DNA from 3 places in the Pseudarthrobacter sp. S6 genome. Region 1 is predicted to be linked to each of the others. Evidence: riboswitches for the same ligand, from Rfam matches in the RefSeq annotation. Region 1 holds a riboswitch; each other region holds the start of a gene.
What was found. A riboswitch is a leader RNA that binds a small molecule or an ion and turns the genes downstream of it on or off. The one in region 1 is predicted to bind thiamine pyrophosphate.

Region 1 (4,971 bases):
AATCGTAGCATCTGCCGGCCGCGGGCATCCCTCGGCGACCCTCAAGCTGTGTGGTCGGCTCTATCCAGCACCTGTCCGCATGTTCGAGCCCATCAGGCGGGAACGGCGCGCCGTGAACCTAGTCCAGAAGGCGGACACCCGCCGTCGCGCGTTAGAGCTCCAGCCGGAACACCCACAACAGCGCGTCCTCGCGGTCCACCACGATCAGCGCGGTTCCGGTCGGCTCCGGCAGGATGGCAACGTCCGTGGTGTCCACGCCGGCAGCCGCCTGCGCGTCCAACATCTTCCGCGCCGGCACCATCCTCTGCATCACCGCGCCCACCCTGGACTGCTCATCACCGGCCGGTCCCTGCAGGGCGTCTCCAGCGCCGGCTTCGCGCTCGCCTACATTGTCCTCAACGAGAACCTGCAGGCCAGGGTGTTCGGCACGTCCGTGGGCATCATCGCTGCCATCAACGGGGGAGTGGGCGGCTACGTGGGCCAGCTGATGGCCCAGCCCCTGGGCTTCCGGTCCATGTTCGCCGTGGTGCTCGTCCTCACCGCCATCGCAGCCACCTGCATCATCGAAATCACCACGAGGGGTATCCAACCAGTCACTGTTCGCGCAAGATAAGCGCCATGAAAAAACTTATAGTGGCCAGTTTCGCAGCGGCAACGATGGCGCTTGGCGGAATCACCGTGGCGGCCCCGAGCAACGCAGCTCCCGAGTCCTCACACATCGTCGGACAGATCATGGTCAAATTCCGTGACAACGCCGCCGCGCCTGACGTCCTGCGCCAGCATGGCCTGAGCGACGGCGGCGGCATTGGCAGCACGGGCGCCCGCCTCATCAAAGTACCTGCGGGCAAGGAACTGCAGCTCGTCACCGCCTTGAGCCGGAACCCGGCAGTGGAGTACGCCGAGCCGGACCAGCTGGTCACTGCCGCTACCGATGATCCTTTCTTCGGCCGCCAGTATGCCCTGCAGAACAACGGTCAGTCATTCTTCAACAACAACCCGGACTATCTGGTGGAGGTGGCCGCGGGCACACCGGACGCCGACGTGGACGCCGTCGAAGCCTGGACCCGCTCCAAGGGGAGCGGCGTCAGAGTGGCCATCATCGACTCCGGGGTGGCAGTGGACCATGCGGACATTTCAGGCCAGGTGGTTGCGCGGACCAACCTCACCGACAAGCAGATCGTGAATGCTGAGGACTACGACAAATATGGCCACGGCACCCACGTCGCCGGCATCGTCGCCGCCGTCCATAACACCGCCGGTGTGGCCGGTGTGTGCCCGGAGTGCTCCATCCTGGACGTCAAAGTCCTCAACGACTCCGGGACCGGCTCCAGTTCGGCCATTGCCAAGGGCATCGACTGGGCGGTGGAAAATGATGCAAAGGTGATCAACATGAGCCTGGGACAGCGCGTCTCTTCACGCACCCTGGAAGCTGCGGTCAACAAGGCGTGGGAGGCGGGGAGGGTCATCGTTGCCGCTGCCGGGAATGGCGGTACCCAGGCCAAAATTTACCCGGGCGCGTACCCGAACGTCATCGCGGTTGCGGCCACGGACAACAACGACCTGAAGGCATCCTTTTCGACGTACGGCAGGTGGGTGGACGTGGCGGCTCCGGGTGTCAGCGTGTTTTCGACGTTCCCGAATCATGAGTTCACGCTGGGTAGCCAGAACAACCGCGCGAAGGGTTACGACATTGCCAGCGGAACCTCCATGGCTTCGCCTATCGTGGCCGCAGTTGCCGCGCTGGTGTGGATTACGCCCGCAGGCACGTCAAACACGACAGTCCGCAAACAGGTGGAATCCTCTGCCAAACCCATAGCCGGCACAGGCAGCTACTGGGTGCATGGCCGGGTGGACGCTTGCAAAGAGGTTGGGTGTGTGAAGCCAGGGCCGTAACGGGCGCTGTTGTTGATGACGATAGCAAGGCCCGCGTGCCGGCCGGACATTTTTCCACTGTCCACCAGAGAGTAGAGTTGTGCGTTAGTGACACGGGGTGCCCTGCTGGTAGGGGCTGAGAGAACACCCGTTGAACCTGATCTAGTTCGGACTAGCGAAGGGATGTCGCGGATGACTATTCGCCTGACGCCTAACCATGCTTGGACCATGCTCGAACGTGTCCGGGAAACCACGCCGCTGATCCAGTGCCTGACCAACACGGTGGTGACGAATTTCACCGCCAATGTGCTGCTTGCCCTAGGCGCGGCACCGGCGATGGTTGATGTCCCTGCTGAGGCAGGGCCGTTCGCACGGGTTGCGTCCGGAGTGTTGGTGAACGTCGGCACTCCGCATGAAGAACAGCAGGCCGGCATGCGCGAGGCGGTGCACGCCGCCACGGAGGCCGGGACACCTTGGGTCCTGGACCCAGTGGCTGTCGGCGTTCTGCCGGTCCGCACGGCCCTCGCCGCCGAGCTGCTGAATTACCGGCCGACGGCGGTGCGCGGCAACGCGTCGGAGGTCTTGGCGCTTGCCGGCGAAGGTCAGGGCGGACGCGGCGTCGACGCCGTGGACGGGCCCGAAGCCGCGCTTAAAGCGGCCAGCGGCCTTGCCCGCCGCTACGGCTCCGTCCTTGCGGTCTCTGGCCCCACAGATGTCATCACGGACGGCACGGACGTCATCCGGATCAGCAACGGCCACCCGTATCTGACCCAGGTCACCGGGGGAGGCTGCGCCCTGGGTGCGGTCACCGTCGCTTTCCTCGCCGTCGACGACGATCCGCTGGCTGCTGCTGCGGCGGCCACCGCCGTCTACACTGTGGCAGCAGACATGGCAGCTGACGGCGCCCGCGGCCCGGGCAGCTTTGCCGTCGCATTCCTTGACGCTCTGGCAGGTATTGACGCTCGAACGTTCACCTCCCGCGTGGTCATTTCATGACCGGTGGGGACTGGGCGCCCGGACGTATTGAGGGCATCTACTTGGTGACCGACACCCAGCTGTGCGGTTCGCGGGGAGTGGTGGAGACCGTCCGCGCGGCGGTGGCCGGTGGCGTTCGGGTAGTCCAAATCCGCGAGAAAACCGCCAGCACCGCTGATCTGTACCAGCTGGTCCTGCAGACCGCGGACGCCGTCGGGCACGCGGCTACGGTGCTGGTGGATGACCGGATCGACGTGTTCCTTGCCGCCCGCGCGGAAGGGGCCGCCGTGCATGGAGTCCATGTTGGGCAAAGCGATCTTCCCGTGGAACGGGTCCGGGCACTGGTAGGCCCGGACGCCGTCGTCGGACTAACGGCGAACACCCCAGGCCACCTGGAAGTGCTGCATGCCCTGCCGCCGGGGACGGTGGACTACCTGGGGGTAGGGGTCATCCGGCCGACCGCCACAAAGCCGGACCACCCGGCGCCGCTGGGCGTTGACGGATTCGGGCGGATCGCGGCCGCCACGCCCCTGCCCTGCGTAGCGATTGGCGGGATCGAATCCCCTGACGTTGATGCGCTGCGTGCTGCCGGAGCGGCGGGCATAGCAGTGGTCTCTGCCATCTGCGCCTCTGATGATCCAGAGCGCAGCGCCGAAGAACTTGTGGCCCAGTGGGGCCGTCAGAACACCAACCGATAGAAAGCGGAAAAACCATGCAAATCCCAGAACAGCTCGTCCTCGTTACCGGCGGCGGACGCGGCCTCGGCCACAGCATCGTCCAGGCCTTTGCCGAGCAAGATGCCCGGGTTGTCATCAATTACCGCAACAGCGCCGAGGAGAGCGAAGCCCTGGCAGCAAAGTACGGTCCCGGCCAGGCTGTGGCCCTGCAAGCGGACGTGACCGACGCCGACCAGGTGGCCGCTATGCTCACCGACGCCCAGGAACATTTCGGCAGCCCCGTCACCACCGTGGTCAACAACGCCCTGGCCGACTTCTCCTTCAATGGCGACGCCCGTTCCTCCGCGGCCGGCATCACTTGGCCGGAATTCGAAGCCCAGTTTTCCGGCAGCGTCCGCGGCGCGCTCAACACCACCCAGCAGGCCCTGCCGGGCATGCTGCAGAACGGGTTCGGCCGGATCATCAACATCGGCACCAACCTGTTCCAGAACCCGGTGGTTCCCTACCACGACTACACCGCCGCGAAGGCCGCGCTGCTGGCCTTGACCCGGACCATGGCCGCGGACCTGGGCCAGCACAACGTCTCGGTGAACATGGTCTCCGGCGGGTTGCTTCGCACCACCGACGCCAGCGCCGCCACACCCGAGGAAGTCTTCGACTACATCGCCGCCGCCACGCCCCTGCGCAAGGTCACCACGCCGTCCAGCTTTGCTGACGCCATCCTCTTCTTCGCCTCCCCGTGGGCACGCTCCGTCACCGGCCAGAACCTGGTGGTCGACGGCGGCCTGGTCATGAACTAGCGGAAAGGGACGGCCATGCAGGACACGGACGGAACCCAGCGCCAACTCCATTTCAACGCCTTCCTTTTCGGCTGCGGCCACCACGGGGCCGCCTGGCGGAGGCCGGACTCGCCGGTCGAGCGGCTTAGCGACATTGCCTTTTATGAGCAGCTGGCGCAAAGCGCCGAACGTGGACTCTTCGATGCGGTGTTTTTCGCCGACGGCCACAGCGTGGGCGATCCGGACCAGGGACCGAGGTGGTTCCTTGAACCGCTGACCGCCCTGGCCGCCATGGCGCGTGCCACCAGCAAGATAGGTCTGGTCAGCACCGTATCCAGCACCTTCTACACGCCCTTCCACGCCGCGAGGATGTTGGCATCCCTCGACCACATCAGCGGTGGGCGGATGGGCTGGAACGTGGTGACGTCTATGTTCGACGCCGAAGCGCGCAACCACGGGCTGGACGCGATGCCCAGCCACGGGGAACGGTATGCGCGGGCGGCCGAATTCATCGACGTGGCGGTGCGGCTCTGGGATTCATGGGCTGATGATGCGCTGGTGATGGACCGCGCCGGCGTTTACGCTGACCCGGACAAGCTTCAGCCACTGCATCATGTAGGAAGTCATTTCCGTGTTGAGGGCTCGCTGACGGTACCCCGGCCGCCCCA
Region 2 (4,971 bases), 1.5 Mb from region 1:
GGACAGTGAGGCATTGCCAAGGCCGCCCAGACCACCGGCAGCCGCCACGTATTCGGCGCCTTCGCCGACGAGGTCCGCCAGGACGGTGCCGTCCTTGGCCTTGACCACGGTGCCGTCCGGTACGGGCAAGATGAGGGTTTCCCCGCTCTTGCCGCCGCGCCAATCACCCATGCCGGGGCCACCGTTGGTGGCGTGGCGGTGCGGGGCGTGGTGGTAGTCCAGCAGCGTGGTGGTCTGGTGATCAACGCGCAGGATGACGTCACCGCCATCGCCGCCGTTGCCGCCGTCGGGACCGCCCAGGGGCTTGAACTTCTCCCGGTGAACAGAGACACAGCCGTGGCCGCCGGTACCGCCGGATACGTGCAGTACTACCCGGTCTACAAAGCTCGCCACGTGGATCTCCTCAGTGCTGTTTCCGGACGCCCAAGGGCGCCAAGATGATTGTAATGCGGTTAAAAGAATAGTGGAGCGGACCAAATGGCCCGCTCCACCGTTTCAGAACTATTTGTTACTCTGCAGCTGCAGCAGCAACGATGTTGACAACGCGGCGACCGCGGCGTGTGCCGAACTGGACGGCTCCCGGTGCCAGTGCGAACAGTGTGTCGTCGCCGCCACGGCCAACGCCAGCGCCCGGGTGGAAGTGGGTGCCACGCTGGCGGACAATGATCTCGCCTGCGGAAACTACCTGACCACCGAAGCGCTTGACGCCGAGGTACTGGGCGTTGGAGTCACGACCGTTGCGAGTGGAACTCGCGCCTTTTTTATGTGCCATTTGAAATGCCTGCCTTTAAATTCTGGGGAATCTGCTGAAGAACCTGAACAGTAACGAAGAGTTACTTGATACCCGTGATCTTGACCTTGGTCAATTCCTGACGGTGACCCTGGCGCTTCTTGTAACCGGTCTTGTTCTTGAACTTCTGGATGACGATCTTCGGACCACGGAGGTCTTCGAGGATCTCAGCCGTAACCGTTACCTTGGCCAGGTCCGCAGCAGCAGAGGTGACTTTGTCACCGTCTACCAGGAGCAGTGCGGGCAACTCAAAAGTGCTGCCGGCTCCACCGGGGACGCGGTTCAGGGTAACGAAGTCTCCAACGGAAACCTTCTCTTGGCGGCCGCCTGCGCGGACAATCGCGTACACCACTTGGGAACTCACTTCTCTCGACGTTTATTACTAAATTTGCGTGCTGAACCCGATTCAATAATCGGCCGGGTTCTCGCTGTGCCTCAACGCCGTGGGGTCGTAACCCAAGTGTTGGCGTAAGCACCGAAGATCTAGAATACGCTAATTTTGCCTTCGGCCGCAAATGAGGCTGGTTACGGTCGGTTGTCTGTGCTAGGACCCATAAGCAGGTACTGCACTGACAATCCGAAACCGTGCCTGACTATCGTACAGGCCACGCGGGCCCTTGACTGTCAGGAATGAATTCGCGGCGCGTCGAAGAATTCCACTTCGAACCGGCACGACTGCCTGAACGCCACGAGCATCGCCGCACGTTCATCCGCGGAAGCGCTCCGGCCGGCCTCGTCAGCCAAGGCGATGGCGTCGCGGGTGGCCTGCGCGAAGTCCTCGTCAGCGTAGGCCCGCAGCCAGTCGGCATAGGGGTGTTCCTTCGGTGCACCGGCGGCCAGGAACTCCGCGTGGAGGGTCTGTCCCACCTCGGCGTACAACCAGAAGCACGGCAGCACCGCAGCGACGAGGACCGCGTAGCTGCCGGAGGCCGAGGCTGCCAGCAGGTGGTCCACGTAGGACTTGGTGACTGGGCCAAGGGCGGAGTCCACCGTCCTGGTGCTCAGCCACGTGCGGTGCAGCTCGGATTCGACCTCAAGGCATTGCCGGGCAGACTTTGCCCAGAACGTCTGCGCGGCTTCCGTGGGCGCCAGCGCACTGGCCCGGGCCAGGACCCGCGAATAGCCGTTCAGGTAGATGGCGTCCTGCGCAAGGTAGTAGCCGAACTCTTCCTCAGCCAACGTGCCGCCCGCCAGGTCGCGGATGAAATCCAGCCCGTAGATGGCCGCAAGATCCGGCGCCGACGCCCGCTGGAGCGTCTGGGCGAATTCGCCGGCTGCCGGAACCTGTTTCATGTGGTGGAAGTGGTTGATGGGGCCGTGGCCACCGCCCACCTCCAGCTGATCAGCGGCCTGCAGTGCGCCGACCAGCCAAGGCTTCACTTGCCGTAGCGCGGATTCCCAGTTCCCCAGCCTGGCCTGGGCCGTAGCCATAGCCGACGACAACGAGCAGCCGGTGCCGTGGCTGTTGCGGGTTGGGATCCTGTCACCGCTCACTTCCACTACCTCCTGGGCGAGCAGCCCGGCGGCGTTGACCAGGGCATCCGGGCACGCACCGCCGTCGAGATGGCCGCCCTTGACCAGGACCGTGGCACCGGCCGCGGCGGACAACCGCTGCCCCTGTCCGAGCGCATCAGGCCAGTCCCGCGCCTGCGGCTCCCCCACCAGGATGGCCAATTCGGCCAGGTTGGGGGTGATCAGGTCAGCGAGCGGGAGCAGCTCCCGCAGAGCTGCCTCGGCAGACTCCTGCAGCAGCCGGTCACCGCTCGTGGCCACCATCACCGGATCGAGAACGACGACGGCGGGACGCGCCTTTTCCAGCCAGTCCCGGACCACGCCAATCACCGCAGCATCGCCGAGCATGCCGATCTTGACCGCATCGATGGTGATGTCGTCGCTGATGGCGTCCAGCTGCTGGCCCAGGAAGGATGCCGGCGGCACGTGAACCGCCTGCACCCCCTGGGTGTTCTGGACTGTCAGTGCAGTGATGGCCGCCATGCCGTAGCCGCCAAGAGCCGCAATGCTTTTGAGGTCGGCCTGGACGCCCGCGCCGCCTGACGGGTCCGATCCGGCAATGGACAGCACCCGCGGGACGTCACGCAGCACCTGGACGTTGCCAGACCGGCCTGGCGCAGGCCGGACCTCACCCTGGTTTGCTGAGATATCCGGCAGAACCGCCGCGGGCGTTGCAGGAGGAAGGACAGAACTTGAAGCCAAAGGAGACATCCCTTCGCCGGTGCTAGCCGGACAGGTTCAACGGGTGTGGATCTCAGCCGGCTCTCTGCGCGGCACCCCGTGTCAGTCACCAGCCTAGCGTCCCTCGGGATTTAACGCAGGACGCCCGGACGCAGCCTGTGATTCACAGACACGTCCGGGCGCCGTTGTAGAGGCTTGCCCTGCTGCTTCGTTAGAGCTCCGAGGCCGGAACCCCAACACCGAGGATGATAGGCGCGTTGATGGCCGCAGGCTTCTCAGCCACCTTGACGGACTCCGGGGCCTTGGCGGCGTGGGAGTGTCCAGCGGCAGCCGCCGGACCGGCTTCGTGATGCTCCACAGACGTGGCGTTGGCTGCGCCCTGGGCACGGCTGGCGCTCCGGTTCCGCCGGGGACGGCGGGCGAGGGGCGCCTCGGTGTGGTCGGAGTAATCCTCCTCCGCCACTGCCGGCTGGTGCTGACGGGCAGGTTCGCCCGGTTGGCTTGCAGCTGCCTGGACTGCGGACGGCTCGTTTTCCACGACAGGGGCTGGCTCGCCAAGGTGGGCGAAGGCCTCCGCGAGGCGGTCAAGCGTCAGGGCCGGTGCGTGCGGCTGGTCCTCGTGATGGGCCACGAACGGCAGCACCACCTGCTCGCCGCCGAACGTCAGCACAGCGGCCGGACGGCCATTGGAGTCCATCTCGGGCCGCGAAGCCGGCACTGGTGCAGCCGGAGCTTGTCCCGCCGCAGCTGATGCGCGAGCCACTTCGTCGTCGTGCACGTGCGCAGCGTGGGCTGCGGCCGCAATGTTCGCAAGCGCGGCCCGCGTGGCCTCGGCCTTGGCGTGGCGCTCGGCGTCACTGGGTTCCGGGTGGACCGTGTGGATCTGCACCGGCGCTGCCGGTGCCGTTTCCAGTTGCTGGCCGCCACGTCCGCGGCGGCGCTTCCGGTCAGTGCGGCCACCCGGCTGGCTGTCCGAGCGCTGGCTGTCCGGGCGCTGGCTGTCGGTGCGCATGGTGTCAGCGCGCATGCTGTCACCATGCTGATCGTTGATGCGCGGTTCCTGCCGGCTGTCCACCCGCTGCACGTGGTGCACATGGTGCTCAGCGGCTACGGTATTGGCGCGGCGGTGCTCTACGGGGTCGTCGTGGGTGACGATTCCGCGGCCTGCACAGGATTCGCACTGCTCCCCGAAGACTTCCAGGAGTCCGGTACCCATGCGCTTTCGCGTCATCTGCACGAGGCCCAGCGACGTCACTTCTGCAACCTGGTGCTTGGTCCGGTCACGGCCCAGGCACTCCACCATGCGGCGAAGAACCAGGTCCCGGTTGGATTCCAGGACCATGTCTATGAAGTCGATGACGATGATGCCGCCGATGTCCCGTAGCCGGAGCTGCCGGACCACTTCTTCAGCTGCCTCGAGGTTGTTCTTGGTGACGGTTTCTTCGAGGTTGCCACCGCTGCCGGTGAACTTGCCGGTGTTGACGTCCACTACGGTCATGGCTTCGGTGCGGTCAATGACCAGCGAGCCGCCCGAAGGCAGGAAGACCTTACGTTCCAGGGCCTTGTGGATCTGCTCGTCGATCCGCCACGCGGCGAAGATATCCTGGTCCTTGGTCCACTTTTCCAGGCGGCCCACGAGGTCCGGGGCAACGTACGTGACGTAGGCCTCGATGGTGTCCCAGGCCTCTTCACCCGAGACAATAAGCTTGGAGAAGTCCTCGTTGAAGACGTCACGGACCACCTTGATGGTGAGGTCCGGTTCGCCGTAGAGGAGCTCGGGCGCGAGGATCTTGGTCGACGTGGACTGGCTTTCGATGCCCTCCCACTGCGCGCGCAGCCTGTTGATGTCGTGCGTGAGCTCCTCTTCCGAGGCGCCTTCGGCAGCGGTGCGAACAATTACCCCGGCGTGCTCGGGGAGGCGGTCCTTGAGGATGCGCTTGAGCCGGTTGCGCTCGACGTCGGGCAGTTTGCGGGAGATGCCGGTCATG
Region 3 (4,971 bases), 1.2 Mb from region 1:
CTGGTGATCGGCGGCGTGGTCACCAGCCTCCTGACCCTGCTGGCTGTCGCACGGGTCTGGAACCGCGCGTTCTGGCGCAAGCCCTCGGACGCCGAGCACCCGGACCCCGTCTTGCTGGCCGCGCCCGAGGATTCGGACACCGGCAGCCGGGCCGGCCGCAAGAACGTCACGCTGCTGCCCCGGACCATGGTGGGTTCAACGCTGGGCCTGGTGGCGCTGGGCGTGTCACTGACGGTCTTCGCCGGCCCGTTGTTCACCGTCTCGGACCAGGCCGCCCACGAAATGCTGGACAGATCCGCCTACATTCAGGCCGTTCTGGGCGAGGACACGCAGGTTCCCCCGATGGCCCTGAAAGACGGAGGAGGCAAATGAGCCGCCGGCGGATTTCCCTGCGCCAGGAACTGCCCCTGCTGGTATGGCTGGTGATCGTCTGGGGCGCCCTGTGGCAGGACCTCAGCCCCGGCAACCTGCTGTTCGGCGCGTTGCTGGCCGTGCTCGTGGCCCGGATGTTCTACCTGCCGCCGGTAGAAGTCAGCGGCCGCTTCAACATTCTTCACGCCGTGCCATTTGCCCTGCGTTTCCTGGGCAGGGTGGCGGCAGCGAGCGTTGAGGTCATGTACTTGGCGGCTGTCCGCGGCCCCCGGGTCATCAGCTCCGTCGTCGCAGTGCCGTTGCGGAGCCACCAGGACCTCATGGTCACCGCCACCGGGCATGTGATCTCCCTGATCCCGGGCTCCCTGGTGGTGGAAGTGGACCGGTCAACGTCCACCTTGTACCTCCACGGGCTCAACGTCAGCAGCCCGGAAGAGGTCGCGAACCTGCGCAGGGAAGTCCGCTCGATCGAGGCGGACCTGATCAGGATCATGGGTTCCCGCGAAGAACTCGAAGCAATCCGGCAGGAGGCCGCAGCATGATGCAGACCGTTCTGGCTGTTACGGCAGTCATTCTTTCGCTGGCAGCGGCGGGAGCCATCATCAGGATCTCCCGCGGCCCGTCGCTGCTGGACAGGGTGCTGGCCTCCGACGTCCTGCTTGCGATCCTCGGCGCGGCCCTGTGTATCGATATGGCCGTCAACCGGCACCTGAACAACCTGATGCTGCTGGTGGCGCTGTCCATTGTCGGCTTCATCGGGTCAGTGACAGTTGCGCGCTTTGTGGCCGACCGTCGGGAGCAAGCCAATGAATCCTGAGGCCGGCGTGGTTGATAACGTCATCGATACCGTGTCGGCGGTGTTCCTGCTGGTGGGTGCCCTCATGTCCCTCGCCGCCGCCGTCGGACTGCTCCGCTTTCCGGACCTGCTCAGCCGCATGCACGCGGCCACCAAGCCCCAGGTGCTGGGGCTGTTCCTGCTCCTTGCGGCCATCGGCCTGCAGATGCGCACCTGGTGGGTGTGGCCCGCGCTGCTCGTGGCCTGGATTTTCCAGCTGCTGACCGTGCCGGTTTCTGCCCACATGGTGGGCCGCGCCGGGTACCGCACCAAGCACCTGCACCGCGAGCTGCTCAGCTCCGATGAACTCGACGCCGTGGTTCAGAAGGCGGCACAATCCGCCCGGGATGACTCCTCCCGGGATGAAGCGGACGACGGCGGCCGGCGGGGCTGAGCCTCATTCGTCGATGCTAGTGTTCCGCCCCGCGCGCGAGTTTTTGTCCAGATAACACGGCGTCAGTGCCGGTTGGAGGCCTTTAGCTGGACAAAAACTCATGGGTTGGTGGTGCGCTTAGACGATGTCCTGGGACTTGGCGAAGCGGGTAATGGCCCGCTGTGTGCCGCGGTTGGCCAGCACCTGGATGATGGTGCTGACCGAGGCCGAAATAAGCGCGAACGTCAGCGCCGAGCGGAGGCTCGTGGGGGTGTCTTCATCCTTGCCGGTGGGAGGCTTCCGGCCCGTGGACTTTTCCCACACGGTATTGACCATCTTGGTGCCGACGAATCCGGCGCCGAGGCTGATTGCAGTGCCGAGCAGCTTGATGAACAGGTTCATTCGTTGAACTCCTTGTGAGCGGATCCGGGACTGCCTTTAGCCTAACCCGGCCGCATCGACTCCAGAATCTCCCGCAGGGCCTCCACCACGAGATCATGGTCCTGCTGTTGGGGCAGGCCCGAGACCGTCACCGTGGCTACGGCACCCACGCCGGTGACGTAGACCGGGAAGCAGCCGCCGTGGGCCGCGTAGACGGTTTCGTCGTACCAGCCGTGGTCCTCGATCCGGCCGCCGTGCAGCCGGCCGCGGAGGCCCACCAGCAACGACGGGATCTCATACCTGGCGGCGGTGCGCTGCTTCGCCCGGATCCAGTGCTCGTTGTCGGGGGTGGCCCCGTCCAGGGCAACATGGAAAAGGACCTGGTCACCCTTCGTGATGTCGATCGCGATAGGCAGCTGGCGCGATTTGCCGAGCTCCACCAGCAGCAGCCCCAGGTTGAGGGAATCATCCCTGGTGAAATGGGGAAACTGCAGCTCGCTGACCTCGCCCTCGATGCGGGCGATCAGGGCCTCCAGCAGCCCCGCCGGCTGGGGCACCGTCGCATCGGGATTGAACGCAGTCACAGTCGGGTTGTTGGCAGTCATGGCCCACAATCTACCCCGCCCGCGGTGTAAACTGGAGCACGCCCATCAGGGCAGATTTATTACGACAGGGGAGCGCCGCCGTCGGACATCACTGGCATTGCCAGGGACCCGCAGGCCGGCGCTGAGAGTGCGGACAGCCGCAGACCCTCGAACCTGATCCGGTTAGTACCGGCGCAAGGGAGTCGAGTTCTCGAAGGGTCCGGCAACGGCGGCAGCGCCGCTTACCGGGGCACTTTCCCCTCCTGTTCCTCAGGAGGACAATATGACAACTGCAGCATTCAAAAAGACCGGCAATACCTGGCGTGTTGTGGACATCGTGGTGGCGGCGCTCATCGCCATCACCGGCGGCGTGATCTTCTGGGCGTGGTCCCAAGCCGCCGGCATCGTTTCCGCACCGATGAATGCCGTTTACCCCCCGCTGACCGGCCTGATCGCCGGCGGCTGGATGATCCCGGCAGTGCTGGGCATGCTCATCATCCGCAAACCCGGCGCGGCGCTCTTCTGCGAAACTGTGGCCGCCACCGGCGAACTCATCATGGGCTCGCAGTACGGCGCCACGGTGCTGATCTCCGGACTCCTCCAGGGCCTGGGCGCCGAACTGGTGTTCTTCCTGCTGGTGTACGGCAACTTCCGGTTCAAATCCTCCCTGCACCAGAAATACAACCTCATCGCCGCTCTGCTTGCCGGTGCCGGGGCGGGGCTGTTCTGCGGCCTCAACGACTCGTTTCTGCCGTGGGGCTGGAATATCGCCTACGAGCCGGGCGACAAGCTCGCCTACATCGTGTTCTGCACCATCTCCGGCGCGGTGATTGCGGGCGCGCTGTCCTGGATCGCCACGCGCGGCCTGGCCAAGACCGGTGTGCTGAGCTCGTTCGCGTCCCGGAAGGCAGCGTCGGAGCCCGTCTTCAACTGATGACCGCTTCCGACGCCGTCGCTTCCGGAGTGCGCCCCGCCACGGTATCCGCCCGTGGCTGGGGCTGGCGGCATGCCGGCCGTTCCGCCCCCGCCGTCCATGGGCTCGACCTCGACATCGCTCCCGGCGAGCGGGTGCTGCTGCTGGGCCCGTCGGGCGCGGGCAAGTCAACGCTGCTGCACGCGCTCGCGGGGGTGCTGGGGGATGAAGGAGACGACGCCGACGAAACCGGTTCGCTGCTGATCGACGGGGTGGTTCCCCGCGGGCAGCGCGGCCGCTCAGGCCTGATGCAGCAAGACCCCGAAACGCAGGTAGTTCTGTCGCGCCTGGGTGACGACGTCGCCTTCGGCGCCGAGAACCTCGCCGTTCCACGGGACGAGATCTGGCGGCGCGTCCATGAAGCGCTCGACGACGTCGGGCTGCGAAGTACCGGGGCCGGCGCTGTTTTGAACGCCAATGGCACTGGTGTGGACGCCGACGGCGGGCCAGGTGCCGCCGGGCTCCCGCTGGACCACCCGACGTCGGCTCTGTCCGGCGGACAGAAACAGCGTCTGGCGCTGGCCGGGATCCTCGCGATGCGGCCCGGGCTGATCCTGCTGGATGAGCCCACCGCGAACCTGGATCCCGCCGGCGTGCTGGAAGTCCGGGACGCTGTGGGCCGCTGCCTGGACAAAACCGGCGCCACACTCGTTGTGGTGGAACACCGCGTGTCCGTCTGGAAGGACCTGGTTGACCGGATTGTGGTGCTCCAGCCGGGCTCCGCTGCGGGCTCCGCAGGAAGTTTGGCCGCTACATCCGCTGTCCTCCTGGACGGGCCGCCGGATCAGGTGCTCGCGGACGCACGGGACATGCTGATCGGTGCGGGCGTCTGGGTGCCGGGGTATGTTCCGGCAACCCGGAGCCGCGCGTCCGCAGGCTCCGGTGAGCTGCTGCTGGCCGCCGCGGACCTGGCAGTCTCCCGTGAGCGTCCGCGGCGCCGCGGCTTCCGGACCATCCCACCGGTGCCGGTGCAGCAGGGCATCACAGCCCAGGTCCGTTCCGGCCACGCACTCACCATCACGGGGCCCAACGGCGCCGGGAAGTCAACGTTTGCGCTGACGCTCGCCGGATTGCTGGCGCCGGTGGCCGGGAAGGTGGCTGCCGCCGTCGAGCTTTCCGCGGGCGCCGGGATCGATCCGTTCAAATGGAAAGCCCACCAACTGATTTCCCGCATCGGAACCGTGTTCCAGGAGCCCGAGCACCAGTTCGTTACCGGCCGGGTGCTGGACGAACTGATGTTCGGTCCGCGGCATCTGGGCCATGGCGAGGAGCGGGTCGAAGAGCTGCTGGAACGGCTGCGCCTGACGCACCTGGTGGAAGCCAATCCGTACACACTGTCCGGCGGCGAAAAGCGGCGCCTGTCGGTGGCCACCGTCCTGGCGGCCCACCCGCGTGTGCTGGTGCTGGACGAGCCGACGTTCGGCCAGGACGCCAACACCTGGGCCGAGCTCGC

Region 2: another riboswitch for thiamine pyrophosphate. It lies ahead of thiD (bifunctional hydroxymethylpyrimidine kinase/phosphomethylpyrimidine kinase); the one in region 1 lies ahead of thiM (hydroxyethylthiazole kinase).
Region 3: another riboswitch for thiamine pyrophosphate. It lies ahead of ACQCS0_RS19330 (ECF transporter S component); the one in region 1 lies ahead of thiM (hydroxyethylthiazole kinase).

Annotation. Positions count from the first base shown of each region.
Region 1 covers NZ_CP189581.1:1,157,885-1,162,855, forward strand. Annotated here, with positions in the region: gene ACQCS0_RS05640 (hypothetical protein) at 80-613, shown strand; gene ACQCS0_RS05645 (S8 family serine peptidase) at 619-1,893, shown strand; TPP riboswitch at 1,977-2,073, shown strand; gene thiM (hydroxyethylthiazole kinase) at 2,065-2,868, shown strand; gene thiE (thiamine phosphate synthase) at 2,865-3,545, shown strand; gene ACQCS0_RS05660 (3-oxoacyl-ACP reductase) at 3,560-4,324, shown strand; gene ACQCS0_RS05665 (LLM class flavin-dependent oxidoreductase) at 4,340-4,971, shown strand, end outside.
Region 2 covers NZ_CP189581.1:2,666,443-2,671,413, forward strand. Annotated here, with positions in the region: gene obgE (GTPase ObgE) at 1-393, opposite strand, end outside; gene rpmA (50S ribosomal protein L27) at 509-772, opposite strand; gene rplU (50S ribosomal protein L21) at 834-1,142, opposite strand; gene thiD (bifunctional hydroxymethylpyrimidine kinase/phosphomethylpyrimidine kinase) at 1,415-3,013, opposite strand; TPP riboswitch at 2,996-3,093, opposite strand; gene ACQCS0_RS12765 (Rne/Rng family ribonuclease) at 3,195-4,971, opposite strand, start outside.
Region 3 covers NZ_CP189581.1:4,024,872-4,029,842, reverse strand. Annotated here, with positions in the region: gene ACQCS0_RS19360 (Na+/H+ antiporter subunit D) at 1-372, shown strand, start outside; gene ACQCS0_RS19355 (Na+/H+ antiporter subunit E) at 369-914, shown strand; gene ACQCS0_RS19350 (monovalent cation/H+ antiporter complex subunit F) at 911-1,189, shown strand; gene mnhG (monovalent cation/H(+) antiporter subunit G) at 1,179-1,601, shown strand; gene ACQCS0_RS19340 (DUF4235 domain-containing protein) at 1,719-1,982, opposite strand; gene ACQCS0_RS19335 (heme-degrading domain-containing protein) at 2,024-2,566, opposite strand; TPP riboswitch at 2,623-2,764, shown strand; gene ACQCS0_RS19330 (ECF transporter S component) at 2,829-3,479, shown strand; gene ACQCS0_RS19325 (ABC transporter ATP-binding protein) at 3,479-4,971, shown strand, end outside.